DNA from 2 places in the Cytobacillus firmus genome. Region 1 is predicted to be linked to the other one. Evidence: predicted binding sites of a transcription regulator. Region 1 holds the regulator's gene; the other holds the start of a gene.
The links. The regulator LexA, encoded in region 1, represses DNA repair genes until DNA is damaged. The targets are predictions, from matches to a motif close to CGAACATATGTTCG.
Positions count from the first base shown of each region.

Region 2: the regulator LexA is predicted to act here: its motif matches at 9,905-9,918, upstream of NAF01_RS18055 (Y-family DNA polymerase).

Region 1 is NZ_CP098323.1:1,888,001-1,903,714, reverse strand. It holds tRNA gene NAF01_RS09815 (tRNA-Sec) at 77-173, opposite strand; gene NAF01_RS09810 (DUF2621 domain-containing protein) at 298-723, shown strand; gene NAF01_RS09805 (DinB family protein) at 836-1,330, shown strand; gene NAF01_RS09800 (CcdC family protein) at 1,380-1,868, opposite strand; gene NAF01_RS09795 (response regulator) at 2,021-2,380, opposite strand; gene NAF01_RS09790 (cytochrome c biogenesis CcdA family protein) at 2,662-3,369, opposite strand; gene NAF01_RS09785 (aspartyl-phosphate phosphatase Spo0E family protein) at 3,686-3,856, shown strand; gene NAF01_RS09780 (Lrp/AsnC family transcriptional regulator) at 3,913-4,320, opposite strand; gene NAF01_RS09775 (MBL fold metallo-hydrolase) at 4,439-5,200, shown strand; gene NAF01_RS09770 (ABC transporter ATP-binding protein) at 5,240-7,033, opposite strand; gene NAF01_RS09765 (ABC transporter transmembrane domain-containing protein) at 7,038-8,786, opposite strand; gene NAF01_RS09760 (DUF6376 family protein) at 8,888-9,328, opposite strand; gene NAF01_RS09755 (YneF family protein) at 9,464-9,679, opposite strand; gene sirA (sporulation inhibitor of replication protein SirA) at 9,766-10,203, opposite strand; gene tkt (transketolase) at 10,502-12,508, opposite strand; gene NAF01_RS09740 (DUF896 domain-containing protein) at 12,732-12,965, opposite strand; gene NAF01_RS09735 (YneB family resolvase-like protein) at 13,110-13,757, opposite strand; gene yneA (cell division suppressor protein YneA) at 13,767-14,099, opposite strand; gene lexA (transcriptional repressor LexA) at 14,255-14,878, shown strand; gene NAF01_RS09720 (DUF4257 domain-containing protein) at 15,162-15,446, shown strand.
Region 2 is NZ_CP098323.1:3,550,495-3,566,208, forward strand. It holds gene NAF01_RS17990 (aldo/keto reductase) at 1-375, shown strand, start outside; gene NAF01_RS17995 (YqkE family protein) at 439-684, opposite strand; gene NAF01_RS18000 (VOC family protein) at 762-1,133, opposite strand; gene NAF01_RS18005 (CoA transferase subunit B) at 1,203-1,871, opposite strand; gene NAF01_RS18010 (CoA transferase subunit A) at 1,899-2,588, opposite strand; gene NAF01_RS18015 (acetyl-CoA C-acetyltransferase) at 2,646-3,833, opposite strand; gene NAF01_RS18020 (hydroxymethylglutaryl-CoA lyase) at 4,013-4,921, shown strand; gene NAF01_RS25005 (hypothetical protein) at 5,029-5,160, shown strand; gene NAF01_RS18025 (alpha/beta hydrolase) at 5,548-6,474, shown strand; gene NAF01_RS18030 (hypothetical protein) at 6,520-7,056, opposite strand; gene NAF01_RS18035 (iron-sulfur cluster biosynthesis family protein) at 7,229-7,555, opposite strand; gene NAF01_RS18040 (CDGSH iron-sulfur domain-containing protein) at 7,677-7,898, shown strand; gene NAF01_RS18045 (hypothetical protein) at 7,932-8,081, opposite strand; gene NAF01_RS18050 (YolD-like family protein) at 8,161-8,496, opposite strand; gene NAF01_RS18055 (Y-family DNA polymerase) at 8,512-9,771, opposite strand; gene NAF01_RS18060 (SDR family NAD(P)-dependent oxidoreductase) at 10,037-10,831, opposite strand; gene NAF01_RS18065 (MBL fold metallo-hydrolase) at 10,832-11,806, opposite strand; gene proC (pyrroline-5-carboxylate reductase) at 12,465-13,295, shown strand; gene NAF01_RS18075 (glycosyltransferase family 2 protein) at 13,335-14,489, shown strand; gene namA (NADPH dehydrogenase NamA) at 14,584-15,603, shown strand; gene NAF01_RS18085 (sodium-dependent transporter) at 15,650-15,714, opposite strand, start outside.

The DNA of each region.
Region 1 (15,714 bases):
TCTACCGAAAATAAACAAAAAAACCGTACGAGTGAAAAAATCACCGTACGGCTAAACATTCGATAATATGTATATTTGGCGGGACCGCCTGGGAATCGAACCCAGCTAACCTGGCACGCAGGTCACAAGCGGTTTTGAAGACCGTGGAGGGCACCAGCACCCCAATCAGCCCCGTAAAGACTCTTCCTATTATAAGGGCAAATGGTGCTGCTTTCAAGACTTATGCCTCCTTTCTTGTCGTTTCTCGGGACAAGGCTTATAATAAGGACAGGAAAATATGTGTGTAGGTGAAGGAAAATGCTAGAAGGCTGGTTTATGTATTTTATATTGTTCTGGGTTATCATTCTGATTTCGTTCTTTGCGATTGGCGGCTTTTTTATGTTCCGCAAGTTTTTAAAGCGCATGCCGAAAGAAGATGGCAAATCGGATTTGGATTGGGAAGAGCATTATGTCAATGAAACGCGGCATCTATGGCAGCAGAGGGAAAAAGATTTGCTGGAGGATCTCGTAAGTCCGGTGCCTGAACTGTTCAGAGATGTAGCAAGAATGAAGATTGCCGGTAAAATTGGAGAACTTGCTGTAAATGAAAAGGCAGATCAAATTGATCAGGATCTCCTGATTCGAGGCTATATTCTAGCCACTCCAAAACGGGACCACAAATTTCTGCGCAAGAAATTGACAGAAAAACAGATAAGTATCACGCCATATGAACATTTATTCTAAGCCATTTCGGAACGCCGGAATGGTTTTTTATTTTTTCCGCCTTTAAGAAGGATACTCACCACCTTTATTGAATAGAAATGGAGAGTAACTCTATCCAAAAAGGAGTAATCCAATGACCACAAAAGAAGTCTTATTAAAACAGCTGTCCGCCTGCCTCGACCAGCCCAATTGGTTTGTCCCGTTATCAGCTGCCATCGGAGGATTATCAGCAAAAGAAGCATCCTACAAGTCAGGAACCGGTAATTCCATCTGGCAGATCGTCACCCACCTTACCTTCTGGAATGACCGCTATCTAACTAGATTAAAAGAATTGCCGCTCTCCCAAACCCATATCGCCAATGACGAAACTTTCAGCACCAATGAATCCGTTACTGAAGAGGATTGGCATTCTGCCATAAAAGCTCTTCAGAACGTCTTGACTGAGTGGATTAAAGCCCTGGAAGAATGCAGTGAAGAAAAGCTTCTCTCCTCCGCCTATAAGGAACCGATTGAATCCTGGTCGTCTGTCATTTCAAACTTAACCATCCACAACGCCTATCACATTGGCCAAATCGTAGAAATCCGGAAAATGTATGGACTATGGGACCCCAAAAATGGAGTCCATTAAATAACAATGCAAAAGCCGCCGAGTGCAGTACCCGGCGGCTTTCAATCGATTAAGTTGTTTTGGGATTCCCCGATCCGTTCAGCTCGTGATGAAGCTTTCGATAATTCATATACATGGCAATTCTCCACGGTACAATCATCGAAAATGCGAGAATCCAGAACATGCCGCTCAGCTGACCATAGTCGATTGTTGAGCTAAGAGCTATTTTTCCAATGATGCGGATCACAAGCAACCCTATTAATATAAAAGCAAATGCTTTGGAGCGCTTCAGATAAATTTCGCTGTCCCTGATTTCAAATGAGGATGTTTTAATTAAAAGCATGGAAAACAGCAATCCAACTGTGGCCGCTTCCAGAATCTCCAATGGAGTAACACGAAAATAAGGAACGGTAAACATAAGAGCACCTGTGCTCATAAAAATCGGCGGCAAGATGATTTTTTTGGCTGAAGCCGGCTTTTTTGCAGCCTTCATGCGGATGAACATAGCGAAGATTGCCATAAATACGGCACCGATTGATGAAATTAATACAAAGTCCATTCGATTTCATCCTCTATTTCATTTGATTACTAACCATATTATATCTTAATAAGCTTAATTAAGGTACTCAGAGGGATAAAAGTTCATCAAAAAAAGCCACTCCAGCTGATACCCGGACACATCCGTATGTCCAGGGTACCCCGAGTCAGCTCTTAACTTAATACCCGATTTACCGCTTCTAGTACACGGCCTTCATCAAATGGTTTTATAATAAAATCCTTCGCACCTGCTTCAATGGATTCAACCACTACCTTCTGCTGGCCCATGGCTGAACACATGATAACCTTTGCATTAGGGTTGTCCCTCTTAATTTCCCGGACAGCCTCGAGCCCGCTCATTTCTGGCATCGTAATATCCATCATCACCAGATCTGGCTTCAGATTTACGAATAGGTCCACGGCTTCCTTTCCGTTTTCCCCTTCTCCCACAATTTCATGGTCGGCTTTTTTCAGAATGCTGCTCAGGGTAACCCTCATAAACTTCGCATCATCAACTATTAAAATTCTCGCCACCGCTGTTTCCCCCTTGTAGTGCATTGGAAGCTATATCTCTATTATACTACATACATAGTAAAAAATACCCATAATAACATTTATTAAAACATCTGGAAGAAAAAAATCATTCCTTTAGAGAGATACATTATTCCACTCCGTAAGAACACATATTTCAATATATCGAACTATCAGATATATTTCAATTGAAAGAATATGACAAATTTCGACCACCTGTCCTAGCCCTTTTTCCTTATCACATAAAAAAAAGGCACATTCCTAAATTGAATGTGCCCATGCTCTTAGAAACCAGTAAATCCGCCAAATAACGGTGAAAGGAAAATAATGATTTTTGTCATCCAGTCAAAGAATAAAACTACACCCATGATCATCATCAGCACTCCGCCGATTTTCATAATCTTGGCGCTGTTTCGCCTAATCCATTGCATTTTCCCTATGAAGAAGGATAGAACAAAGAATGGTATAGCAAAGCCAAGAATATAGGCAATCATGTAAACCATTGCAGAATTAGGATTTGTGACTGCTAATGACCAGACCGCCCCTAATATTGGACCTGTACATGGGGTCCAGCCTGCAGCGAATGCCATTCCGATCAGAACAGATCCCAGAAGGCCCGATGGACGATTCTTAAATTCAAACCGCCTTTCTTTCATAAGAAATTCGGGCTTAATAATGCCTACAATTAATAATCCAAATATAAATACAAAGATGGCGCCAATTTGCCTGATTAAATCCTGGTATTGCTGAAAGAATTGACCAAGCAAGGTAGTTCCAAACCCAATAGCGATAAAAATGGCCGAAAATCCGATCAGGAAAAATAGTGTATGAAGCATGCTCCTTCTCTGCATCATCGCATTTTCTTCTTTAATCTCCCCTACAGACATTCCGGTGATATACGATAAAAAAGCCGGATATAATGGCAGGCAGCAAGGTGAAACAAAGCTTAAAAACCCTGCCCCTAATGCAATAAATACATTCAAATCTGTCATAGTCACAACTCCTGATACTCATTCATTCCAATTTCATTCTAACAAATCCCATCTAGAAAAGATAATGGATAGTATGTGAACATTTTGTGTCATCAGCTGCTACTAAAATTCATATTAATTTTCAACCTAGAACATGTAATTTTAATGTAAATGTTACTAAAGTTTAAAACAAGTTTCTTTTGAATTTATTACCATAATTCGATATACTAGTATAGATCTTAACAAATTCTGTTATTATCTTTCAGCTTTTGACATGGATTCAAATTGGCAGAGTATAGCCTACATATAAGAAATGATCAGAGAGGAATTATTGGCCGTGTGTAAACAGGAACTGCTTACATTAATCGAACAAAAAAGAACAGAGTTAATTCAAGTGGCCATGAAAAGCGGCTTAAGCTCTGCCGCAGCAATCCGATACAGCCAGGAATTGGATGCCCTATTAAATGAATATAACCGAAGCTTCATTAAAAAAGTGCAGACACATTAAGAAACAGCCATGCAACCAATGCAGGCTGTTTTTTACATTTCGCCCCTCTGGTTCAGTTATTTATTAATGACAATTGATAATTTATAATTTGCATGCTTATTCAAGTCTGTTAAAAATTGATCTAACCGTCCATTTGACGGGAATTTGCATTCAAGCAGATAACAGCCATCTCCGCTGATTTTATAATTATGTATGATTTCCTTTTGTGCTTTCACAAATGTCAGATAAGGCTGATGATTCATACTTTGAGTGATAACCGTAATAAAAGCATGGACAGAATACCCTAATTTCTCCTGGTTCACTTTAATTGTGTACCCCTCAATTACGCCCTGATCTTCTAATTTCGCCACTCTAGATGCGGCTGCCTGGCCAGTTAAATGGACTTTCTCCCCCAGTTCCTTCATTGTGATCCGGCTGTAACTGGAAAGTTCCTCCAATATACGCCGATCGGTGTGATCCAGCATTTTTTCAACTCCTTTCACTTTTCAAGTTAAACGGCAAAAAGACTTGATTTTATCTATGTAATTGCCAGCGGGTCTTAGTATAAACTATATGTAAATCAAAGAAAAGGAGTACATTTATATGAATATACAGCTGATCCGCAACGCTACACTAGTTGTCCAATATGCAGAGAAAAAGTTTTTAATAGATCCCTTTTTGGCCGAAAAGGGGACTTACCCGCCTTTTCCAAATTCAATCAGACAAGATCATAACAATCCTTTAACAGATCTTCCAGTCTCCATTGATGAAATCATTCATAATGTGGATGCCGTAATTGTTACCCACCTGCATTTAGACCACTTTGATGATGTTGCCAAAATGGCATTTCCAAAGGACATTAAAATATTTGTGCAAAATGAAGAAGATGCCGCTGAAGTGAAAAAAGCAGGATTTAATAATATTGAAGTCCTCCATGAAGAAACTGTTTTTGAAGATATCCAACTAGTTAAAACAAAGGGCGAACATGGCAGGGGCGAAACTTTAAAACTGGCCGGTCTGGTTTGTGGAGTGGTCTTCAAACATCACAGTGAAAAAACACTTTATGTAGCAGGAGATACAGTTTGGTATGATGCTGTTCAGGAAGTTATTGAAACACAGAGCCCTGAAGTCATAGTTGTTAATGGCGGAGATAACCAGTTTCTTGAAGGCGGCTCGCTTGTTATGGGGAAAGAAGATATCTATGAAGTTTCCAAAGCTGCCCCGGATGCCAGGATTATTTCTGTCCACATGGAGGCGGTCAACCATTGGACACTATCAAAGGAAGAGTTAAAAAGCTATAGTAAAGACAAAGGCTTTTCCGATCAACTAATAGTGCCTGAAGATGGAGAATCCTGCTCCTTTTAAGAGAAGAAAAGACGTGTGGCCATTCACACGTCTTTTCTATTAGCCTACTGTATCCTCCACTTTTTCAGCAGACCCATTCTGCAGCAGATACATTTTATGATACAACCCCCGCTTTGCCAGCAGTTCCTGGTGCGTTCCTCTTTCTACTATTTCCCCCTGATGAAGAACGAGAATCAGTTCAGCATCCTGTATGGTAGACAAGCGATGAGCAATCGCAATTGTTGTGCGGCCCTTTCTCATTTCTTCCAGTGCTGTCTGAATAGCTTCTTCTGTTTCAGTATCAATATTAGCTGTTGCTTCATCCAGCACAAGAATTTTCGGATTGGCAGCGATCGTTCTTGCAAAAGCAATGAGCTGTCTTTGCCCACTTGAAAAAGTCGATCCCCTCTCCACCACAGGATGGTCATAACCGTCTTCCAACTTTTCTATGAAAGTATGAGCCTGAACAAACTGAGCCGCAGCTTCAATCTCAGCATCTGTCATGCTTTTATTATGCAGCATGATGTTATCCTTAATCGTCCCGTAAAAAAGGAAAGGATCCTGAAGGACAAGCCCCATTTTTGTACGCAATTCTTCTGCTGGGTAGGACTTAATGCTTCTTCCGTCAATGAGTATATCACCGCGTTCATATTCATAGAATCGCATCATTAAATTAATGATAGAGCTTTTGCCGCTGCCGGTATGGCCTACGAGAGCAACGGTTTCACCCGGTTTGGCAGAAAATGAGATATTTTTCAAAACATCCCTTTTGCCGTCATAGGAGAAGCTGATGTTCCTGAACTCAATCTCTCCCTCGCTGATTTCAGCAGAATTGCAGTCCTCCTGTGCTGGGGCAAGCTCCTTTTCGTCCAGCAGCGCAAACGCTCTTGAAGCCGCAATGATGGCCTGCTGATACATGGAAAGCCTCATCATGATCTGATTCACAGGCTCAAAAAAGCGGTCCAGATAGCTTACAAAGGCATACAGCACACCGATATCAATTGGACTGTTAAAAGAAGATATCCCAAAAAAGCTCAATACAATAACAAGTGCCAGAACATAAACAAGGTCAATGGCCGGCCTTAGCAGCAGCCCATCCATTTTGATATTGCGCATCCCTGCCTTATAATGCTGCTCATTAATATCGCCAAATTCCTTGCGCAGCCTTTTTTCCTGTCTGAATACCTGGATGATCGACATTCCCTGCAGTGATTCACTCAGTTTTGCATTCAGCTCGCTAAGCCTTTCCCTTAGGTCCTTATAGAAAACAGAGCTGTATTTGCGGTAAGTCCGGATGATCATAAAAAGAATCGGGAGAATTACCAGACAAAACAGGGCAAGCTTCACATTCAGGATAAACATCGCCATAAAGATCCCTGTCAGAAGGAAGGCACCCTGAATGAAGGTAACCAGGACACTGACAAACATATCTTTTATCGCCTCTGTATCATTGGTAACCCGGGAAACAATACTTCCCGCCGGCGTTTTATCAAAGTACTTCAAGCCCAGTGACTGTACCTTCGAAAAGACATCCACACGCAGCTGCTGAATGATTTTCAGCGCGATCTCCTGAAATTTGAGCAGCTGAAAATAGGATACCAGCACATTCATGATCTGAATGCCCAGATAGGCTGCACCGAGGGCAAATAACGGCTCAAAAACCAGATTTCCAGGTGTTAAATAATCATCGATAAAAATTTTGACAAGAATCGGACCAAGGATGTCTCCAATCGTTGTTAAAAGAAGCAGACTGAAGGCAAGTGTGATTGTTTTCTTATGCGGTTTTGTATAGGAAAGCAGCCGGAAAAGGACCTTCCGCTGCTCTTTTTCCTTCATAATCGGTGTCTTTTCCATTGACTTATCCCCCATGCTCTACAAGCTCCTCCAGCTGCTGCCGCAGATACATATTCTTATACCAGCCGTCTTCAGCCATTAGTTCATCATGTGTTCCCCTCTGGACAATTCTTCCTTCATCCAGTACCAATATGAGATTCGCATGCTGAATGGCACTCAGCCGGTGAGCAGTAATAATCGTTGTCTTGCCAGCCCGCTCGGCCCGCAATGAAGTAAGAATCGCTTCCTCAGTTTTGGCATCAACAGCAGAAAGGGAGTCATCCAAAATCAATACTTCCGGATTCATCATAAGTGCCCTTGCAATGGAAATACGCTGCTTCTGCCCTCCGGAAAGGGAGACCCCTCTCTCACCTGCAACAGTCATATAACCTTCTGTAAATTGAAGAATATCTTCATGGATATTGGCCAGTTTCGCGGCCGCATAAATATCTTCCAGGTCTGCATCCGGTCTCGTGAAAGCTATATTTTCAGCAACTGTTGCCGAGAATAGGAAGTGCTCCTGCGGGACATAGCCGATCGCTTCTCTCAGCTTTCCGACTTTATAGCGGCTGATAGGATGTCCTGCAAAAAGAATTTCCCCTTTATAGCCTTCAAACTCCCTGAACAATAGCTTAAGCAGTGAAGTTTTGCCCGCACCCGTTTTACCTGCTATGCCGAGAGTCTCTCCTCTTTCCAGCCTAAAATGAATATCCTTAAGCAGCATTTCCTGTTCACCCGGATAGGTGAATTCCTCAATCCTGTACTCAATATCACCGCTTGGAACTTCATTGATGCCAGTCTCATCATCCTTTATATCGATTTCTTCTGCAAGAAGAGCAGAAACTCGATCATAAGAGGCTCGGCCTCTTTCCACAATGTTGAACAGCCAGCCAAAAGCGAGCATTGGCCAAATAAGGAGACCCAAGTAAGTTGTGAATGAAACCAGCTGCCCGATTGTCAGCTCTCCTGCGATAACATATCTTGATCCAAATGCAATAGACAGGAAGAAAGAAAGCCCTACAATAATGCTGATCGTCGGATCAAACAAAGAATCAACCTTTGCAACAGAGATGTTCTTTTGCACTACATCTTCAGACTGCCTCCGGAAATCTTCTATATCTTCTTTTTCCTGGCCGAATGTTTTAATCACTTTAATTCCTGAAACACTTTCCTGAGTCTTGTCATTCAGTGAAGAAAAAGCCTCCTGTGCTTTGTGGAACCGTTTATGAAGAAGTGTTCCATACCAGCTTGTGAGAAGTGCCATGAAGGGCATCGGAATCAAGCAGATCAGCGTTAACTTCCAGCTGATTGTTGCCGCCATGGCGATTATAACGAAGCCGCCTGTCGCCAGTGAATCGACAAAGGTTAGGACCCCAGCCCCAGCCGTCTGCTGAATGGCCTGCAGATCATTGGTCGCATGTGCCATCAAATCCCCTACCCGCTTTTTCTGGTAAAAGGTTTGCGACATATTCGTGAAATGCAGATAAAGCCTGTTGCGCAGAAGTTTGGACAGCTTAACAGCTGAACCAAATATCATAATGCGCCAATAATAGCGAAGGACATACATCATGAGGGCAACAACTATCAGAAGTCCAACCCACATGATTAATGCTTGCGCATTCAGCTGGCCATTTTTAATTGAGTCGACAACAATCCCAACTACCTTTGGGGGAACCAGCTGCAGCAGTGCCACAAATAACAACAGAATAATTCCGTTTACATAAGCCTTTTTCTCCTGTTTAAAAAACCACATTAAATCAAAGAAAACCTTCATACTCCATCCTCCGAAATCCATAATAGCTTAAATAGTTTATCAAATATTGAGAAAATAAGGAAGATTTTTTCCCACAACAAAAAAGCACCCGGATGGATGCTTTATTGCCCTAATGCTTCTATGCGGTTTATCAGGCTTGTTGCCTCATTAATCGTAGTGAACAGCTCAGAATTCTCCAGCTGATCCAGTGCAAGGCTGCCGTTCTCCAAAACTTTATTAATTTCTGCCAGCAACGCTTCATTTTGGGTCACAAGCTCCTGGTGAATATCCTCTGCCAAGGTCGGGATATCCTGAATGGCGATAAATTCTTCAACTTCCTGCTTTAGTGTCATCAATCTGTCTTCAAGTTCCTGCTTTAATGCCGGATCTGCTGCCGCATCCTGAATCATTTGCGGCGCCTCTTCGGCAAAGTCGCTTAATGTATTGATATGCTCAGTCGCTTCATTAACATAGTCAATGGAATTATTCACTTCACCCAAGACGGAACAGCCGCTTAATATCATGGAAACGGTAAGGAGCCCTATTAGAATTACTTTTTTCATTTTGCTCGTTCCTTTCACGTTTTGTCATAGTATATATACGGTCTGTTTCAAAGAAGGTTTCATTCTGAAAACAAAAAAACCACCTTTCTGTTATTGTAACAGAAAAGTGGTTTCCGATGGGATGCTTGTCCCTGATTACTTGCCAGTCTGCTTGTTCATGGCATTCATCATTTGGTTGATCTTCTTTTGAGATGGCTTCATGCCCATTTGCATCATCATCATTTTAAGCATTTGTTCATTAATTGGCGGATTTTTCTCAAGGTAGCTCATCATATATTTTCGAGCAATGAAAAATCCTAGTGCTACACCGGCAAGAAGCGCCAGTACACCAACTAGAATGTACATACCCATACTAACTTCCTCCTTCATGTTGTCTATCATACAGTGTACTAGACCAAAGGTTATTATACAATATTTGCTTCAGTTTTTCTCTTATTTTAGACGAACTTTCTCTCTTTTATCGGTTTTAGCCACCCATAGCGCTTATGCTGGAGGTCAACAGCCAGAAAGGAAGACTCGCTTTTTCGCAGCACTTCGAAAAAAACTGTCTCTGCCTCATAGCTGCCGGCCGCTTCTAAAACCAGACTCCGTTCAAAAACTTCAAGCTTAGCCCTGCTTCTTTTACTCATCTCTATATAGTATGCACTTTTTTCTATGATAAAGTCTTTTTTTCTCTGGAGCTGCTGGTGGATATATTGATGCACTTTTAAACCCGGGATTGGCTTAGTCACAAAATCAATTTGCTTCGATAGAATAGCCTTCATTTCACCTGACGAACGCTCATACTCTTCAAAAAGCTGAAAAAACATCCGCTCTCTGCCAAAATAATGGGACGCAAATTCATCTTCTATTAAATACAATTGATAAGCTCTCATCTGGCCCCTCCTTCCGGGACAATCCATTTCTTTCAATTATAAGTAAACGAATTCAAGGAATGTGTCTGAAGATGTTAAAAACTTTCACTAATTTTGTCGAAAGCGAAGAATTCAGTTGATTATGAGGATTCTTGATGGAAGAACATCTGCTGTTTGACTCTTTTACAAATATTCACTATTGCATATTCCCCGATTTGATTAATGGTAATCTTGTTTTTTTGATGACGGCTGAAATACTCACTGTCTTTAATGGCATAAAAAAAGGAAGAGCCTCTAGGCTCTCCCTTCCCGAATATCGTTATCCCTGCAGCAAGGCTTTAACACGTGCTACAACGTTGTCTACGGTGAATCCGTATTCTTCCATAATTCTTTCACCTGGTGCAGATGCACCGAAGGTATCGATGGCAAGAACATCGCCTTCGTCTCCTGCATAGCGGTGCCAGCCAAGTGAAGATCCCATTTCAATGGCAAGACGTTTTTTGACTGTCTTAGGAATTACGCTTTCTTTGTACTCTTTTGATTGAGCTTCAAATCGGTCCCAGGCAGGCATGCTTACTACAGATGCATGGATGCCTTCACCTTCAAGCGCTTTTTGAGCTTCAACTGCAAGGCTGACTTCAGATCCTGCAGCAAGCAATAATACATCCGCATTGCTGTTAGAAGCTGGAGATACAACATATCCGCCTTTTTGAACGCCTTCGTATGCCGCAGAATCCGTACCTTTTAATGTAGGCAGGTTTTGACGTGTCAATACTAATGCAGTCGGCTTGTTTGTTGATTCGATTGCTGTTTTCCAGGCAGCTGCTGTTTCGTTTCCGTCAGCAGGACGGACAACAGATAGGTTTGGCATGGCACGAAGTGCAGCAAGCTGTTCTACAGGCTCATGTGTTGGGCCGTCTTCACCGACAGCGATACTGTCATGTGTAAATACATACGTTACAGGCAGGTTCATAAGAGCAGCCAGACGAATTGCGGGGCGAAGGTAATCAGAGAACACGAAGAATGTTCCGCCGAAAACATTTAATCCGCCGTGAAGCGCCATTCCATTCAATGCAGCACCCATTGCAAATTCACGTACACCGAACCAGATGTTGCGGCCATCAAATGATTCAGCCGTAAAGTCACCCGTCCCTTTTATCATTGTTTTGTTAGAGCCTGCAAGGTCTGCAGATCCGCCAAAGAATGAAGGCAGATTCTGAGCGATAGCATTTAGCGCTTCTCCGGAAGAAGCGCGGCTGGCAAGGCTCTTTCCTTCTTCATAAACAGGGATGTCTTTATCCCAGCCTTCAGCAAGCTCACCATTGATCGCCTGCTCCAGCTGTTTCCCTAACTCAGGATGAGATTCCTTGTATTGAGCAAAAAGGTCTTCCCATTCCTGCTGCTTTTTCGCACCGTTTTCAACAACTTGCTGCTTAAAGTGATCATATACTTCCTGTGGAACATGGAAGTCTTCTTCAAATGTCCATTTATAAGCTTCTTTTGTTAATTTCAACTCGTCAGCACCAAGAGGAGCGCCATGCACATCAGATTTGCCTGATTTGTTTGGAGAACCATAGCCGATGACTGTTTTCACTTCGATCATTGTCGGGCGGCTTTCATCCTGTTTCGCTTCTTCAATTGCTTTTGCAATTTCGTGAAGATCATTGCCGTCTTCTACACGGATGTACTGCCAGCCGTATGATTTGAAGCGCTGTTCAACACTTTCAGAGAAAGACTTATCAAGGTCTCCATCAAGTGAGATATCATTTGAATCATAAAGAACAACCAATCTGCCCAGCTTCAAGTGGCCGGCAAGGGAAGCAGCTTCAGCCGAAACGCCTTCCATAAGGTCTCCGTCACCGCAGATGCTGTATGTATAATGATCAACAACATTGAAGTTGTCTTTATTGTATGTTGCAGCCAAGTGGCGTTCAGCCATAGCCATACCGACAGCCATAGCAATACCTTGTCCTAATGGGCCTGTTGTTGCGTCAACACCAGGTGTATGGCCGAATTCAGGGTGACCGGGGGTCTTGCTTCCCCACTGTCTGAACTCTTTAATGTCATTCATGGAAACATCATAGCCGGAAAGATGAAGAAGGCTGTATAAAAGCATAGAGCCATGTCCGGCAGAAAGAACAAAACGGTCACGGTTGAACCATTCTGGATTTTTCGGATTGTGGTTCATGAAGCGTGTCCAAAGTGTATAAGCCATTGGAGCAGCTCCCATTGGCATTCCCGGATGGCCGGAGTTCGCCTTTTCAATGGCGTCAATTGATAAAGTACGAATGGAACTGATGGAGAGTTCATCTGTGTGATTAAACATTCAATACATCCTTTCGAGTAGTAATTCTTCACTCTTTTAATATTATCGGGTGTCCCTTTTTTTCACAACCAATAGGGTCAGGTAAGGGACAAAAAAAGCCGGTTTGTTACTATATTGACACAAAAAGATCCGGCATATGTAAAAAAAGCGGAGATAGTCAGTATTGCCATCTCCTCTATTAAAAGAAGGAATACAGCGCAGTGTATCCCTTGCAATTATATTATTAGTGAAGGCGGTTTTTATTTTGGAATTCTTTCAGTTTTTTCGGAGTTACATCGTTCCCTGTAGGGTCAACGATTGTTACGCCCTTCAGCGTGTTTAACATGCCAGAGCGGAAAGTCTCCAAATACTCTTTGCGGAGAGAAGTCTGTTCTTTCGCTTCTGCTTCTGTTAATCCGGATTCCTTGGACTTCTTTGCCAGTTCATTAATTCGGGCAAGTTTTTGTTTAGGCAGCATTTATTAAAACTCCTTTATATCAAAAGTTTACCTTTGAATAATTCTGATGGAAGTTTTTATTATACAGCAGCTTCAGATATGGAACAATACTGAAACTCAAATGCCATCATACTAAAAATGAGCACTTTTGACAAGAAAAGTGCTCTACTCAGCATGTGAATCAATATGTTCTTTATACCTTCTATGGACAGTTGCTTTGGAAATATTATAGCCAAACCCCCTAAGCGTCGCAGCAATTTCAGCAAACGTTAACTCGTTTTTCCTCAGCCGGACAATTTCCTCTATCGGCACTTCTATTCTTTCCCTGCCGCCATTTGCACCCTGATTACTTAGATTTTTCTCGGGCCTGTATCCTTTATCAACAGCCCTCTGCATGCCGCGTCTGATTTTGATGTTATGCAGCTTTCTCTGATACTCCTCTACCATCCCTACAATGCTAAGCACCATCGAATCTGATTCCGAAAGCTCCAGCTTGCCGTTATTAGAAATGCTGTATAATTGGACTTCTTCTTTAAAGATGCAATGGAGAATCGCAATCTTGGCATTTCCCCTCCCCAGCCTGGTTTCATCCTGGATGAGAACAACCTTAATATCCTTTTTTTTAATTAAGTCTAAAAGTTCCAATATACCGTCTCTTTCGAGATCGTATCCGCTGGCCTGTTCGCGGATGACCTTGACTACTTCAAAGTCATGTTTTTCTGCCAGGTTCAAAAGCTCTTCTTCCTGTCTTGAAAGGGACGTTTCCTGAGTATCCTTTGTTGTACTAACTCTGCAGTAAATTATTGCTTTCATAATTTCTCCTTATTTGTTAAGGTCTGAACTCGCAAGCTCTTTATATGGCTGGTCATCCAGGGCTTTTACTGGAATAACAATTTCATCACCTGGAAAAATCCTTCCTGCCGCTATCCCATTATTTCGTTCTACCCAATTTATAAATTGATCTGTTGTCAGAGAATGCTCAGCAGAAAAATTTTCAGCAATCTCCCATAAAGAATCACCTTCTGCAACAGTGACTTTCACAAACTTTTCCGTATCAGGTGTTTCTATCTGCACAAGCATTACAAACGATGCTGCCAAGCTTAAAACGAAGAGAATAATAGCATAAGAATATGATTTCCACAATTTGTTCAGCATAATATACCACCTCAAAAGAATGTATGTTCGTATTCGTTGATTTCATTATAGACCGAACATTTGTTTCGTGTCAACATAAATTCGAACTTATGTTTGTATCATATGGTAATTGATGCTATAATTGAGACAACAAAACACATACGAGGTGCGTAAAGATGGTGAAATTATCAAAAAGACAGCAAGACATATTGGAGTTCATAAAGGAAGAAGTTAAATTGAGAGGTTATCCCCCTTCTGTAAGAGAAATCGGGGAAGCAGTGGGCCTTGCTTCAAGCTCGACCGTTCACGGTCACCTGGCCAGGCTTGAAAGCAAAGGGCTTATCCGCAGAGATCCTACTAAACCTCGCGCCATTGAGATTTTAGATTTGGACGAGGCTTCTAACATTCCCAAGGTCAGAGCAGTCAACGTTCCGATCGTCGGTAAAGTAACTGCAGGGCAGCCGATAACGGCAATTGAAAATGTCGAAGAATACTTCCCTCTTCCGGAAAGAATGGCACCTGCTGACGAGCATGTATTCATGCTTGAGATCATGGGCGAAAGTATGATTGAAGCAGGAATACTTGATGGAGACTATGTAATCGTCAAACAGCAGAGCACTGCCAATAATGGGGATATCGTGGTGGCCATGACAGAGGAAGATGAAGCAACTGTTAAAAGGTTCTTTAAAGAAAAAGACTTTATCCGTCTGCAGCCGGAAAACTCGACAATGGAACCAATTATCCTCCGCAATGTTTCTATTCTTGGCAAGGTTATAGGCGTATACCGTCATATGCATTAATAGATTGTAAAAAGCAGGCACCTCTGCCTGCTTTTTGTTTTTTTCCATTTTCAAGAAGGTTATCAGTTCTTATTACCTGGTACTATCAGTTAAATCCTACGAAAGTCACTGATACTTTTCTTTTAGCATAAGGTTACAGTCATGTATGACTAATTTATTATTCAGAAAATTCGGTATTTTTATGCATGTTATTTTATAGTTACTTTCTATATAATGGTAATACACCGAGAATCAACCTAAGGTCGCTTGTCCAAAATCTCGACTTTAGGAGTGTGAAGAAAAGATGTTTTTGAACATTACCTTCGCTTTGTTGATTGGTGGGCTGGTCGGTGTCGTTGGACATATTCGGAAAGAAGGCAAAATGGTTAAACCCAGAAGGACAAAAAAATTCATCTATCTGGGGGTCTTTGAAGAGGTAATTATGGGGGCTTTAGCGGCTGTTTTTTTGGTCGTATCTTCAGATCCTGACTCTGCCTTAAAGGTAGTTCTACTGGCGGTGATTGCAGGATTTGGAGGAGATGCACTGCTGACATGTCTCGATTTCTTAAAAATAAGACACAAAGAATAGAGAGATGCAGAGAAATAGAAATTGGTTAAAACCTCGTTCATTTGAAAACGGGGTTTTTGCATTTTTTACATTAAAAACCCCTGACTTTATCAGCCAGGGGTTTTCATATTTTCTTAGTATATGCTCAGGTACTGCCCGCGCTCCCATGGATGCACTAGCGTACGGAACAACCCTCTGGCTTTGCATTTTTAAGCAAACTAATTATTAAATTGACTTCTTCATCCCACAATTACTACACTCTCAGCTAAAGCTATCGGGGTTCATTATA
Region 2 (15,714 bases), 1.7 Mb from region 1:
CTGCCTCTTCTTAATCAAAAAGGCATCAGTGCTGTTACTAGAGGACCGCTGGCCAAAGGGCTGCTCAGCGACAAAATGCTGGATAAAGCATCAGAATCGGTAAAAGAGAAAGGCTATTTGGATTACAGCTATGCTGAATTGGAAAAAACGCTCACCAGCCTACGGGAAAAAATTTCAGACCAGCGCACCATGAATGAGATAGCATTTCAGTATAATCTCGCGGACCCAGCAGTCGCTTCTATTACAGCAGGTGCAAGCCGGGCTGAGCAAGTAAAAGCCAATGCAGAAGCAGCAAGAGCCATTCCTCTCAATGAAGATGAATTGGCTATCATTAAATCTATTGCAAAGCTAAATAAATATGCGCAGCATAGATGATCGAAAGTCCATAATTTAAGACAAGAAAGGGGCTGACGGAAAAGTCTGCCCCTTCTTTTAATGTTATTTGTATTCTTTCCAGTTCAGATCGCTCTCTCCAAGCAGTTCTTCAAAACTTTTATTTTTTTCGCGCAGACTTCTTTCCTCTCTTTTTCTGTGCTCTTCTTCTTCCTTCTGTTTATCTTCAGCAGCTTTTAATTCCTGCTTTTTCCCTTTCAGCTGCTCCACCAGGTCCTGGTTCAGCATATCGCCTAGCGTGACTGGTTTGTCGTCTTTCTTAGGCTGGGAATGGTGTTTTTTCTTTTTCATATAATCCCCTCATCAACTGATTTTGCCATTTATTATAGCATATTTTATTATTCATGAAGGAGCAGGCTAAATCACTTTTATGGTAAAAACTCCAGAAACTCAATTCTGTTTCCGAATGGATCATCTACAAAGAACCTCTCTCTTCCTTCTATCGGAGGTTCTTCCTTTATTGTTATTTTCTGCTCTTGAAGACTGCTTCTCAAGGCTTCCAGGTTGTCCACAATAAATCCAGGATGTGCTTTTTTGGCAGGCAGGAAGCCCTCCTGCACCCCGATATGAATTTCCTGATTTCCACAAATAAACCAGCAGCCTCCTCGCTTTTGAAGATTTTCAGGCTTGGGAATTTCCTTCAGGCCAAGCTGTTCACCGTAAAATTTTCTGGCTTCCTCCTCACAGCCTTTCGGAGCTGCCAGCTGGATATGGTCAATTCCTTTAAAGGAAAAACTCATTTTTTCTCCTCTTTTCTTCAGACTGAAAATAATGAAAAGCACAGCATGCAGCTGTACTTTTCAGATGTATTAGTATGCTTCTGTTACAACGTTTTCATCAACCTGCAATTGGGGTTCTGTCGAATTGATAATATCCTCAATTGTGAAGCCTTTAGCTACTTCAACAAGCTTCAAACCGGACTCGGTGACATCGATGACTGCCCGCTCAGTTATAATGCGGTCAACGACATTTTTACCTGTTAAAGGCAGGCTGCATTCTTTAAGAATTTTTGAATCGCCATTTTTATTAGTATGATCCATAATGACAATGATTTTATTGGCGCCATGAACCAGATCCATTGCACCGCCCATTCCCTTGATCATTTTTCCGGGAATCATCCAGTTGGCAAGATCTCCTTTTTCAGAGACTTCCATACCGCCGAGAATGGCAATATTCACATGGCCGCCCCTGATCATTGCAAAAGATTCAGCGCTATCAAAATAAGATGATCCCGGGATGGCTGTAACTGTTTCTTTTCCTGCGTTAATCAGATCCGGATCAACTTCACTTTCTGCAGGATACGGGCCGATGCCCAGTAATCCATTTTCAGATTGCAGGACCACTTCCTTATTATCAGAAATATAATTGGCAACCAATGTTGGCATACCGATTCCTAAATTCACGTAAAAGCCATTTTCAATTTCCTTTTCAGCCCGTCTGGCAATTTTTTCGCGTACTGCCGCTTTATCGTTACTCATGACACCCTCTCCTTCCGCCACTGGTATTTATTTCTTCACCGTCAGTCTTTCAATGCGCTTCTCCTGTTTCCCTTCAATCAGTGATTGAACATAGATGCTCGGGGTATGAATATAATTCGGATCCAGTTCACCAATCTCATAAAGCTTCTCCACTTCTGCAATTGTCACTTTGCCGGCTGCTGCAATCATCGGATTGAAGTTTCTGGCCGTTTTGTGATAAACAAGATTGCCCATCTTATCGCCCTTCCATGCCCTCACAAGACTGAAGTCTGCTTTCAGAGCTTCTTCAAGGAGATATTCCTTGCCGTCAAACATCTTCGTCTCTTTCCCCTCAGCAATTGGGGTCCCTACTCCAGCTGGTGTGTAAAAAGCAGGAATGCCTGCGCCGCCCGCACGTATTTTCTCTGCCAGTGTTCCTTGAGGAAGCAGCTCTACTTCAATTTCCCCTGAGAGAACCTGTCTTTCAAACTCTTTGTTTTCCCCAACATACGAACCAACCATTTTCTTAATCTGTTTATTTTTTAAAAGCAGTCCAAGTCCCCAATCGTCAACACCGCAGTTATTCGAAATGACTGTCAGATCCTTAACCCCTTTTTCAACTAAAGCCAGAATAAGGTTTTCCGGAATTCCGCACAGACCGAAACCGCCAACCATAAGGACAGCACCATCGTGAATTTCCTGAACCGCTTCACTGAAGGAAGTACAAATTTTCTTCACTTCAATCTCTCCTTTCATTAAAAAATACTTATTTTTACTGACTATTATCAAAAACGGCTATGCAAGCTCCACTACTGTAGCTACCCCTTGGCCTCCGCCAATGCAAAGAGTTGCAAGGCCTTTCTTTGCCTGTCTTTTTTGCATCTCATGAATAAGAGTTACAAGGATTCGTGCTCCACTTGCACCGATCGGATGTCCGAGTGCAATGGCCCCGCCATTAACATTAAGGATCTCCTTGTTAAAACGAAGCTCCCTGTCAACTGCAAGCGACTGGGCTGCAAATGCCTCGTTTGCTTCAATCAGCTCCAATTCTTCTATGGAAACAGATGCCTTTTCAAGCGCTTTTTTCACAGCAGCAACAGGACCAATGCCCATGATGCTTGGATCCACACCTGCACTTGCATTTCCTTTAATCGTCACTAATGGTTTAAGCCCCAGTTCATCTGCTTTCTTTCTGCTCATAACCAGCAATACAGCTGCCCCGTCATTAATCCCGGACGCATTTCCGGCTGTTACGCTGCCATCTTTCTTAAACGCCGGACGCAGGCCTGCGAGCTTATCAGCAGTTGTCCCTTTTTTCGGATACTCGTCTGTATCAAAAACTATTGGATCCCCTTTTCGCTGAGGAATTTCAACCGGAACGATTTCATCTTTGAATTTTCCTTCTTCAATTGCCTTTACCGCCTTTTCCTGGCTGTCTGCGGCAAATTTGTCCTGTTCTTCCCTGCTCAGCTCATATTTCGAGCAAAGATTTTCAGCCGTAACTCCCATATGGTAATCATTAAAAGCACACCAGAGACCGTCTGAAATCATCGAATCTATAAGTTTTTGGTCTCCCATTTTAAAGCCATTTCTTGCATTTTTCAGTATGTAAGGCGCCTGGCTCATATTTTCCATGCCGCCTGCAATCACTGCTTCGGCATCGCCGGCCAAAATGGCCTGTGCTGCTAAATGGACCGCCTTCAGCCCTGAACCGCAAACTTTATTAATTGCCATTGCGGAAACGCTTTCAGGAAGACCCGCTTTAAGAGCTGCCTGCCTTGCTGTGTTTTGGCCCAGGCCTGCCTGCAGGACATTTCCCAGGATTACTTCATCTATTTGATCCGGTGTTACACCTGCTTTTTCAAGAGCGCCTTTTATCGCAATCGCCCCAAGCTCTGGTGCTGATACATCTTTAAGACTTCCATTGAAACTGCCGATTGCTGTCCGGACAGCGCTGACTATTACGACTTCTGTTTGTGCCATCTCTCTCATCCTTTCAAAACATCTCTTTGCTTATATTCGTTGAGGGATATCAAAATTCCTTTTATTTTGTCAAAATTTCTATTATTCTTGCAATCGAAAATACTTTCCTAATACAATAAATTTAAGGACGCCGAGAAAACGCTTACTAAAAATTAAATTATGAAACGGGAGAGGAAAACATGACGCTTGCATTTCCAGATAAAGTAACAATTATTGAAGTGGGCCCGCGGGATGGACTGCAAAATGAAAAGTCGTTTGTACCGACTGAGGTTAAGAAAGACTTTATTAAAAGTTTAAAAAATGCAGGATTAACAGAATTGGAGCTTACTTCTTTTGTGTCTCCTAAATGGGTCCCGCAGATGGGGGATGCAGCTGAAATTACGGCCGATTGCCTTGGTGCGGATACAAGGGATATCGTGCTTGCCCCAAACCGCAAAGGCATTGACAGAGTATATATGACTGATTGCCGGGCTGTTGCCGTTTTCGTTGGTGTAAGCAATACATTTAACAAGAAAAACATCAATAAAACCACTCAGGAAAGCATGGATGAACTAAAACCGATTATCGGAGAACTGAAGGAGAAAGGCTACTTTGTCCGCGCATGCATCTCTACAGCATTTTATTGTCCGTATGAAGGAGCCATCAATCCTGAAGATACAGTTGGGCTATGCCGTCAATTTACAGAGGCAGGAGCTGATGAATTAAGCGTGGCAGATACGATTGGGATGGCTGCTCCCCATGAATCATATGGGCTATTTTCCCGATTGAAAGCAGAGTTTCCAAATATCCTTATCACTGCACACTTCCACGACACAAGAAAAATGGCCCTCACAAATATTTTTGCAGCCCTGCAGGCAGGTGTCGACCGGTTTGACACATCCGCCGGCGGACTTGGCGGATGCCCATTTGCCCCTGGCGCTGCAGGCAATGCTGCAACAGAAGATGTTGTTTATATGCTTGAGCGCATGGGAATTGAAACCAATGTTAATCTGGACCAATTAATGGAAGCTGTAAAAATTGTTCAGCCACATCTTTCCAGACCGATTGAAAGCACGTATTTCAGGCTAAATGCTCAAACTGTTCAATAGCATTACAGTTTTAGATGAATAATGCCCCCTTTTTTATCGCATCTTATTAGATGAAAGCAGCTGACGAATTCATGTTCTGCTGCAGCCATTAAAAGGGGGATAATCCTATGAGCCAAAAACGTGATAAAGGATATAGCCAGAAGGGGAAGCCGAATTCCGATACAGTCAGCCAGACAATTGCCGCCGAGGAATTAGAAAAAGCTATTCATCCAACTAAAAGACAAAACGCACAGCAATAAGCCGCCAAAAAGCGGCTTTTTTTGTGCCAGAACTCCTTTATGAAATTTCACCATGTCCCGGTTAACATCTCTGTTTTAATTTTATCCATAATGGTAAAATAAAGTAAAACTTCAATCAGTAGGAGTTTTCTTTTATCCCCCCTCTGATTGTTAGTTGAGGCCCACAGTAATTGGGCTCACAGAGACGTTGCCACTGGACGTGGTGTTCTTAGTCTTTGTCCTTATTTCGGGCCTTTACATTATAAAGCGAGGCGACTTGCCTAGGAGCCGCAGCTAGATTGGGCAGTAAGCCCCCCACTTATCCTCCTTTGATTACTCTGAGTCTTGAAGTGGGGGGCTTACTGCCCGTTAGACCGCGATAAAAGAAAAAAAGATGGAGGGATGGATTTGAGAAGGTTTTTGCGTTATTTATTTTCCATCGTTCTCTTTCTTTCATCACTCGGCGTCTATTTTACAAATAGGCTTATGTTTATGAAAAAGAAGGAAGATGACTTTATTTTAGAAAGGGAGAAGGAGTCCGGCAGGCTTGATCTGTTCAAGTATGAAAGCCTCCCGAAAAGAGAAGTGCTTATTCCTTCCCCATTTGGCTATAACTTAAAAGCCGTGGCTGCCGAACCCCATAAAAACAGCCGCTATATCATTATTTCTCACGGGGTTACGGAAAACAAAATGAACTCGATTAAATATATGAACCTCTTTCTGGAGCGGGGGTTTAACGCAGTAATCTATGATCATCGCCGCCACGGAGAATCCGGGGGGAAGACGACAAGCTACGGGCATTATGAAAAGTTTGACTTAAAAGCAATTGTTGATTGGCTTAAAGCGGAAAAAGGGCCTGATATCCAGATCGGCATTCATGGTGAAAGCATGGGGGCAGCCACCATGCTCCTTTATGCGGGAATGCTTGAAGACGGTGCCGATTTTTACATTGCCGATTGCCCTTTTTCTGATTTTAAGGAGCAGCTGGCTTATCGTTTAAAAACCGAGATGAAGCTGCCCGCGAAACTCTTTTTGCCTGTTGCCGATCTATTTCTGCGGATGCGGGAGAAATATTCCATTGCTGATGTGTCGCCTATATCAGTTATAGAAAACATAAAGAAGCCCATCCTGTTTATCCACAGTGAAAAAGATGATTTTATTTTGCCGACCATGTCCGAAGCTTTGTATGAAAAGAAACAAGGCCCTAAAAAACTTTACCTTGCTGCCAATGGGATCCATGCCCAATCCTTTAACGAAAACAGAGAGGATTATGAAAAAGTCATTGACGAGTTTTTGGAGCAGTATGTCAGCAGCAAAGATACTTTATCACAATAGAAGCAGCTGGCTTCAGTGTAAGCCAGCTGCTTCATATAAGATTTTCTAATTTTTCTTTTTCTTTATGATTTCCTTGCCATCTGCCGACAGCCCTCTTGCAGTATGAAAATTTCCCATTTTAAAATAATAGCGTTTGTTTTCTTTTTTGATAATAGCCGCTTCTTCGAATTTCTCTTCCTTGCCGGCTACCTCTACTTTTTTAATATCTCTGCTTTGAATTTCACCAAAAATTATTGGTAATCTGTTTTCCAGATTACCTTCCTTATCGTAATCATAGAAAGTATCTGAATAAACGGTCATATGTTCATTTTCATAATGCTCCCAATGGTTATGGCCTTCATTTTTCCAGCCCTTTTTGTCACTGCCTTTCAAATAGGCAGCTGCCATGGCCTCGACCTCATTTTGCCCATCATTCTGCTGCGTTAAATACAGCAGTATGACCCCATCTTTTACCTTTTCTTTATGTAAGACTTCTTTTACATTGAATGGAATTCCATCATCAATCGCCTGACCCATCGTTGCCGTACTGCACCCCGACAAAATCAGGAAAGCTGCCGCCAGAAAAAATAACTTCCACTTCATTCGAATCTCCCCCAATCAGCACTCTCTTCACCCATATTGACAAACATCTTGTTATCTAACCTTTTACTAATATATTAAAACCTTATTTTCCAGAATTTTGGAAGGGTATTTTTACCTATCTCAGCCTATTAAAAAGACCGCCTTCCCTCAGCGGCCGTCTGCTACTTCATTATTATTTTGTTTTATCAATAAAGCTCATTCTTGGGTTTAAATACTGATTCGGGCTTTTTAACTGATAGCAATTTGCCTTCTCTGAAAAGTCTATCGTTAATTTTTCATCCAAAAATACTTCCTTGGATTTTTCCACATATACGCTGCCGGTGTTTGTTTTGATTTCCCTGTCATCTTCATCCAGCTCTTCAACAAGCCAGAGTGCCGCCACTCCGCTTACCACACAGCCGCAGCCGTCTATATCATACTTTAGTTTTATGAATCCATCTTTGCCGGCAATCCGTCCCGATAATTTTTCTGCCGCCAATTCAGTTAATGTTATTTCCATGTTGTAAAACTACCTCCCCTTTGCATATGCTGATTTTAACACAGATAAGCATAACATGCTTCTGAAAGAGACAGCTGCTATTGAGCCGCCTAATAAAGATTTTTAGAAAGGATGATTGGATATGTCCAAGGCGCAGATTAAAGTAATGGATAATGGATCGCTGCGTGTAACAGGTGATGTAGAGTTAATTGATATGGATGGCAATAAATTCGAAACAGGGAAAACCTTTTCCCTTTGCCGCTGCGGAAGATCTTTGAAAATCCCATTTTGTGATGGCACTCATAAAGGAACTTTCCAATCCTGTGTCCGCGCGGAGAAAGCTTCCGATGACAAGCAGCAATAATGGTGAAAACGGGGACAGTCATCCCCGTTTTTTTTATTTTTCACTTTTTATTCTTGCAGGTGTCGCTCTTTCATCCTGTACTATCCCTTGAAGCCGTTCCCGGTCCCTGTCCGTACTGTCTTCCCCGGCCCCTGGTGCGGCGTTGGCCATTGGCAGCTGTTCAAGTTCTTTTCCTCTAGGCATATTTCATACACCTCCCTGCTGTTAAGGTGCTTCCCTCGCCCAAAAATACCCGTTTTAAATTCATCCAGTTCAGACAGCACTATTCTTCCGTGAACCGCGCATCCGCTATATCGTTAATGGAAATACGGTGAATTTCCCCAAACCGGTCAACAACATGAAGCTTTTGGCCAAGGTCATCCCAATAATGAATGCTCCCGATAACCAGTTCATAATTTCTGCCCCTGTAATGTGTAAGTGTAACGTTTTTTTGAAATTCCATTGCTTCCGAAAGAATTTCATTCATATATTCAAGCTTCTGCTCATCCAATTCCCGCTTTTGCTCGTATGTGTCTTCCTTTGCCCAGTCTCTTAAGAGCTTTACATGTTCCGGCAGCATCATGGAAGTCCATTTAATTCTGCCCCGATCGCGAATCATAAGCTGACCCTCCTTTTACATTTTATGGCCGCCAACCAATGTCGCACGGTGTTTGGCGGTTCCTGCGCCTGTATAAGAGACGGCTCTCAGAAGAGCTCCTCCTCCAAACTTGGAGCGGATCCGGTCGACAGTATAGCCGAGCTCCCTTTTTTTCCAGCCATCCAAGTCGAACAGACTCAGCTGCATTTCGCAGTCATCCGTAATATTGCCGAGGGAAATGGAAATCTGCCGTACTGTTTTCCCCTCATAATTCTCGTCAAAAAGCTCGAGGCAGACCCGATAAAGATCCATCGTAATATTGGTTGGCTGATCAACTGTCCTGGAGCGGTAAAACCCCCCTCCGAATTCATCCTGGCTGTAGCCAAGCCCAAAGCTGATGGTTCTGCCGGCTTTGCGGTGGCTGCGGGCCCTTCTTGCCACTTCTTCACACATCTCAAGGACCACATGCTTAATTTCCTTTTCCTCTTTGTAATCCCTCAGTAAAATCTGACTTTTGCCGAAGCTGATCTGCCCTGCCATAATCGGCGCGCCTATTTCCGACAAATCAATACCCCATGCATGGTGATAGAGCTGATTGCCCATAATCCCAAACTTCTTCTCGAGCTTAGCCAGATCATAGCGGGCAAGCTGGCCGACTGTAAAAATCCCCATTCCATTCAATGTCTTTTCAACACGGCGGCCGATGCCCCACATTTCCCGTAACGGGGATATATTCCACAGCTTTGTTTTTACATCTCCATACGTCCATTGTGCAACTCCCTTTTTTTTCGCCTCAAGGTCCAGGCAGAGCTTTGACATTAGCAAATTAGGCCCTATTCCTATGGCACAGGGAAGCTGAAATTCCCGTTCAATATCATCTTTTATTTTCCAGGCAATCGTCTGGGCATCACCCCAGAGATGCAATGCGCCGTCTACTTTTATAAAGCTTTCATCGACACTGTACGTATGGATGGCTTCCTTGGGGACATATCGGTTAAACACTCTGGTGATTTCAGTGGAGATTCTTAAATAAGTTGCCATTTTCGGCTCCTCAACTCGAATGCGCGGATCTTGGGGGACCTCAAAAAGACGGGACCCTGTCTTTATTCCAAACTCTTTTTTCATTCGTGGAGAGGCCGCCAGAACAACGCTCCCCTTCCGTTCCACATTCCCGGCAATTACAAGATAGCAGTCAAGAGGATCCAGACCAAGCATGACAGCAGAACAGCTTGCATAAAAGCTCTTCATATCAACACACAAAATTTGATTGTTCGGCATTGAGCTGTAATCAACCATGACTTCGACATCCTCCTTCAAAAAAAGCGTAAGGCGCTGCTTATCAGCTTCTATGCTGCATAGCCCCTCTGAACCCCAAAAAATATATATCACAAGAACATCCGTTCTGTATATGTATACCCATTATATTAAGCGAATATGCGTTCGGTTTCAATGGAAATTTTACGCGGTTTTTCTTAAAAGTGGTTCTTTCTCCCCAGGATAGACGCCTCACCGGCCAAAAACAAAAGAAGCTGCAGGCATTTGGCTGCAGCTTCTGAGCTTCTTATTTTTGATTGAATGCGCGTTTTCCTATTTTTTCGAACAGGCCTGGAAAAAGGGCATAGATAATGCTCCCCGCATTCATCCACCGAGGAAGGTTGATTTCCCTGACAGGCCGCAGCATAGCATTGACTACCTTGCGGGCCACGTATTCAGGCTTAAGCATAAATTTGCTGACATTTTTCACGTATGTGCCCTTTTCATCTGCAATCGTAAAGAAATTGGTTTCAATCGGTCCGGGGTTAACTGCAGTCACAAATACATTGCTGTCAGCAAGCTCCATCCGAAGGCTGTTTGTATAGCCAAGAACCGCATGCTTGGTTGCGGAATAGACACTCGATTTCGGTGTGGCCATTTTACCGGCCTGTGAAGCGATATTAATAATATGGCCGCTCCTCTGTTTCCTCATCACTGGGAGCACCATGCTCGTGCAGGCCATTAAGCCAACAACGTTTACATCAAACATTCCTTTTATTTCTTCAACTTTTGCTTCATGCGCCTCGCGAAAAACACCGAAGCCGGCGTTATTCACAAGCACATCTATGTGACCAAACCGGGCAATGATCTCTGAAAAAACAGCCGAAACTTCGTCAGTGTCTGAAACATCAAGCTTATCCACATGAACATCGACTGAAAAGCGCTTCCGCAAGTCTGCCTGCAGCTCCTGCAATTTGTCAAGGCGGCGGGCAAGAAGGACAAGATTTGCTCCCCTCTCGGCACAAAGGACGGCCATTTGCGCCCCGATTCCGCCTGATGCACCGGTGATAATCACATTTTTATTTTTTAATCTGTCTGACAATCAAACCACCTCTTTTGATGCGGAATACAAGAATGCTTCCTCCTCTTTATTTATATAAATCTCTCCTATTGAATGCAAATAGTCAAGCTGTGCGACTGTTTCGGAAATGGTCAGGGAAAGCTCCTTCTCATAAACCTTCGGAAAAAGGCGGCGGCATACCTCAAAAACAGTAAGCGATTCGGACTCAAGCCATGCCTTTACTTTCATTGCCCGCTCATGCTGGCGGCCAAGCCTTTCGCTTATTAACCCATTCACATTTGTAATATCCTCTCCATGTCCGGAATAAAAAAGGGATATCGGCAGCTGCCGCAGTTTTTTCAGAGACTCGTTATACTGAAGCTGCGGCTTCGGTCTTTCCGCATTGCCGGGAAGCGGCGGCTCCAGGATAGGGTTAGGTGAAATGTGTGCAAGCAAATGATCTCCTCCAAGGAATACACCATCTTTCTCCCTGAACAAACCTATATGGCTCTGTGCATGCCCGGGGGTCTCCGTTACCGTCCAATCGTTAAGCCCTTCAGGCTGGCTGCCTTCCTTCAGCTCTCCTGTCAGGGTACGATTGCAGGAATAGCGCAAAGTCTTTTTCATTTTGTTAATAAAGGAAGCATACCTTTCAGGAATTCCAAATTCGTTAAACAGTTTTATGTAAAACTCATCATGAAATTTTAGAAATTCGTCAGTACGGGACAGCCACCTTTGGTTAACCGGGTGCCCGAACACATCAAGATTGTCCGGGAAAAAGTCAAGCAGCCCGGCATGATCGGGATGATGATGTGTGAGAACAACCTGTTCAAAATCACCGGGAGTTAAATTCAGCTCTTTAAGCTGGGATTTTAAAGCTTCCCATGCTTCATCCGTTTTAGGCCCGGCATCGACAAGAGTCAGCTTTTCCCCTTTTACTGCATATACATTAACGTCGCCGACAGGAAAAGGTGTCGGGATCACAAGCTTTGCAATACCATCCTTCCATTTTGCCATTTTACAATCCCCCTAAATCACTATATTTAAATAAAATAAAGCTGTTTTTCTATATACTTCCGCAGGCATGCTTCATTTAGTAAACTGTTCTGTTATCCCCTTAAAAAATCAGCATTTGCCATACGCATATATTAGCGGAATTTAATAACATAATTCACATAATGACATATATAAAAATAAGTGTACCGTTCTTTTTAGTAATTGTCATTATTTTCACATAACTTTTATGCAATATTGATAATTTTTTAAAAAATACTTCTTGACAAATAAGTGTGTCTTCTTGCATAATCACAATTAAAATTTGATTTTCATAAATCAAAGCTGTACTTCTACAGCAGAAACATGGCGATGAATAAGATTAGTAAATGGAAAACGGCGAAAGAGAGTGAAGCTCAAGCGGCTGAAAGGCTTCACCGTCCACTTGACCATTGAACCTGCCTTATGAGCTGTTAGGAAAACCTAAACGCACCCCCGGCGTTATCGGGATCGAGATGCCTTTTCAAAACACAGCGGCTGCGGCAGGCATGCTGCACGAAGAAAGAAAAGGCAATGAAGGTGGTACCGCGGAAGCAAAGTCTTTTCGTCCTTTACTGGATGGAAAGGCTTTTTTATTTTTAACAGCCGGTCAATAGAGCACAATAAGGAGGAATAACAGCAAATGAAAAAATTAGCTATTGCAGGAGCAGGATCAATGGCAGAAGCGTTAATATCAGGAATCGTCGAAAGCCGGCTCATTACCGGCAGCAATATTTGGGTGACAAACAGAAGCAGCAGGGAAAAACTTCAATCCCTGCAAAAAGCCTATGGCGTTCAGATAACTTATAATCTCAGTGAACTATTAAGCGGGGCTGACGCTGTTATTTTAGCGATGAAGCCAAAAGATGCTCAGGAAGCCATCAATCTCATAAAGCCTTATTTACACGAAGACATGCTGATCATTTCCGTTCTCGCCGGAGTTTCGATCGAAGGCATTGAACTTTTGGCAGAAAAAAAGCTGCCAGTCGTAAGAGCCATGCCCAATACATCAGCAGCAGTCGGAAAATCAGCAAGCGCCTTATCGGCTAATGAAAGAGTGTCCAAAGAACAGATGAAAGCAGTAAGAGGCATTTTTGATACAGTGGGAAAATCAGCATTTGTTGAGGAAAAACAGCTGGATGCTGTAACAGGCCTGTCTGGCAGCGGACCGGCATATATTTACTATCTTGCGGAAGCTATGGAAAAAAGCGCGGAAGAAATCGGGCTCGAAAAGGGTATGGCGAAAGAATTTATCATCCAGACACTCATCGGGGCAGCCGAAATGCTGGCCCGATCAGCCAAGGACCCCGAGCAGCTGAGGAAGGAAGTAACAAGCCCCGGCGGCACCACCGAAGCAGGTGTAAAAGTGCTTGAAGCGAACGGAGTGCAGGAAGCTTTCATTGAATGCATCAAGGAAGCGACAGCCCAATCCAGGCGGCTTGGCCAAAGCTTCAGCAGCACAGTGAAAATATAGCTGACAGCATCCCCCCTAAAAAACGTCGTCTAAAAAAGGATGAGAAACCTGCAAATACTCATTATTCTATTAAGCGCAAGCCTCCTGGTATGGATCGCAGTACTAATTGATGCCGTTCTGGGACTAAAAAGCCTGGACCGCCTTGAAGATAGCAATACGATGACTGAAGGCCCCCTTCTTTCTGTTATTACAGCGGCAAGGAATGAAGAAGCAAAGCTTGCGGAGAGCTTAGAAACCCAGCTGCGGCAAAGCTATAAGCGCATTGAATGGATATTGGTCAATGACCGTTCAGCCGACAGCACAGGAAGCATCATGGACCATATTCAGAATAATGATTCAAGGGTTAAATGTATTCATATTGATTCCCTCCCATGCGGATGGCTGGGAAAAAACCACGCTCTTTATAAAGGATATATGGAATCATCAGGGGAATTAATCTTGTTTACAGATGCTGATGTGTTATTTAAAGAGGAGGCCTTCAGCAAGGCGGTTCATTATTTCAGCAAGAATGAACTTGATCATTTAACGGCGGCACCGAGCTTGACGGGCAGGAGTTTCTGGCTCAACACGTTCATTGCTTTTTTTCTTTTTGGCTTCTCTTATTATAAACGCCCCTGGCTGGCGAATAATCAACGTTCAAAGAGCGGAGTTGGCATTGGGGCATTTAACATGGTATCCAGGCGTTCCTATGAAGCAATCGGAACACACAAGGCAATAAAAATGCGGCCTGATGATGATTTAATGCTTGGAATGAAAATCAAACAAAACGGCCTCAGGCAGAAATTTGCAACGGCGATGGACCTGATTGAAGTTGAATGGTATGAAAGCTTAATAGAAGCCTTCAAAGGATTGGAGAAAAATACTTTTGCAGGCCTCCATTACCGAATTAGCATGGTGCTCTTTGCAATTGCCGGCACATTCAGTTCACAGGTGCTTCCCTTTCTCACCATCTTTTCAACTGACAAAGTTATTTTCAATCTAAGCCTCGCAAACATCATTTTTTTAGCAGGTGTTTATACAATCATTACAAAAAGAATGACCAATTTTTCTCCGCTTCTGTTTACTGTATTTCCAATTACAGCTCTCCTGTTTATTTATTCCATAATCCGTGCCAGCATCCTGACCTTTGTACGGGGCGGCATAGTCTGGAGGGGTACATTATATAAGTTAAGCGAACTGAGGAATAAACATTGAAAGCACACACCTTCCTTAATGCATGTTCTTTTTCATTTTTGGAACTGCCTGATATACTTAATATTTAGGATAGCGAAATAAGGAGGCAGAAATAATGGAAACAAAGCTTTTTTCACCTTTTACAATTAAAGGTGTCACCTTTAAAAACCGAATTGTTATGGCACCGATGTGCATGTACTCAAGCCATAATGAAGACGGAATGGTTGAAAACTGGCACCGGACTCATTATACGAGCCGGGCAGTCGGACAGGTGGGATTAATCATCCTGGAGGCAACTGCTGTGACTCCGCAGGGCCGAATTTCTCCTCAGGATCTGGGAATATGGAGTGATGATCACATCGCAGGCCTGAAGGATTTAACCGGGCTAATGAAAGAACACGGTGCTTCACCTGGAATACAGCTGGCGCATGCCGGCAGAAAAGCGACTGTTGAAGGAGAACTTCTCGCCCCATCCGCTGTTGCTTTTAATGAAAAAATGAAAACACCAAAAGAAATGACAAAAGAAGAAGTATCAGAAACTGTCCAGGCATTCAAAAAAGGCGCTGAAAGAGCGAAAAAGGCCGGCTTTGAAGTAATTGAAATTCATGCGGCACACGGATATCTGATCAATGAGTTTCTCTCACCCCTAAGCAATAAACGGAGTGATGAGTATGGGGGATCGGCTGAAAACCGGTATCGCTTCCTCGGTGAAGTCATTGAAGCCGTTAAAGCCGTTTGGGATGGACCTTTATTTGTCAGAGTATCAGCCCATGATTATCATGATGAAGGGTTGACCGCAAAGGATTATGCAGAAATGGGAAAATGGATGAAGGAGCAGGGAGTGGATCTAATTGACGTAAGCTCCGGAGCAGTAGTGCAGGCCAGAATACATACTTACCCTGGCTACCAGGTCAAATTCTCTGAAACCATTAAAGAAGGTGCGAATATCCAGACTGGTGCAGTCGGGCTTATTACATCCGGCCTGCAGGCTGAAGAAATCCTCCAAAACGAGCGTGCTGATTTAGTCTTTATTGCCAGAGAATTGCTGAGAGACCCCTATTGGCCGCGGACAGCAGCAAAAGAACTTGGCGCATCAATCGAACCTCCTAAGCAATATGAACGGGGATGGCTGTAACATAAAACGAGGGATGGCACTTGTTAGCTGCCATCCCTCGTTTTTATTATATAATCTGCAGTGAATCAAGGAATACAATGATAATAACCAGAGGAACCACATAGCGCAGAA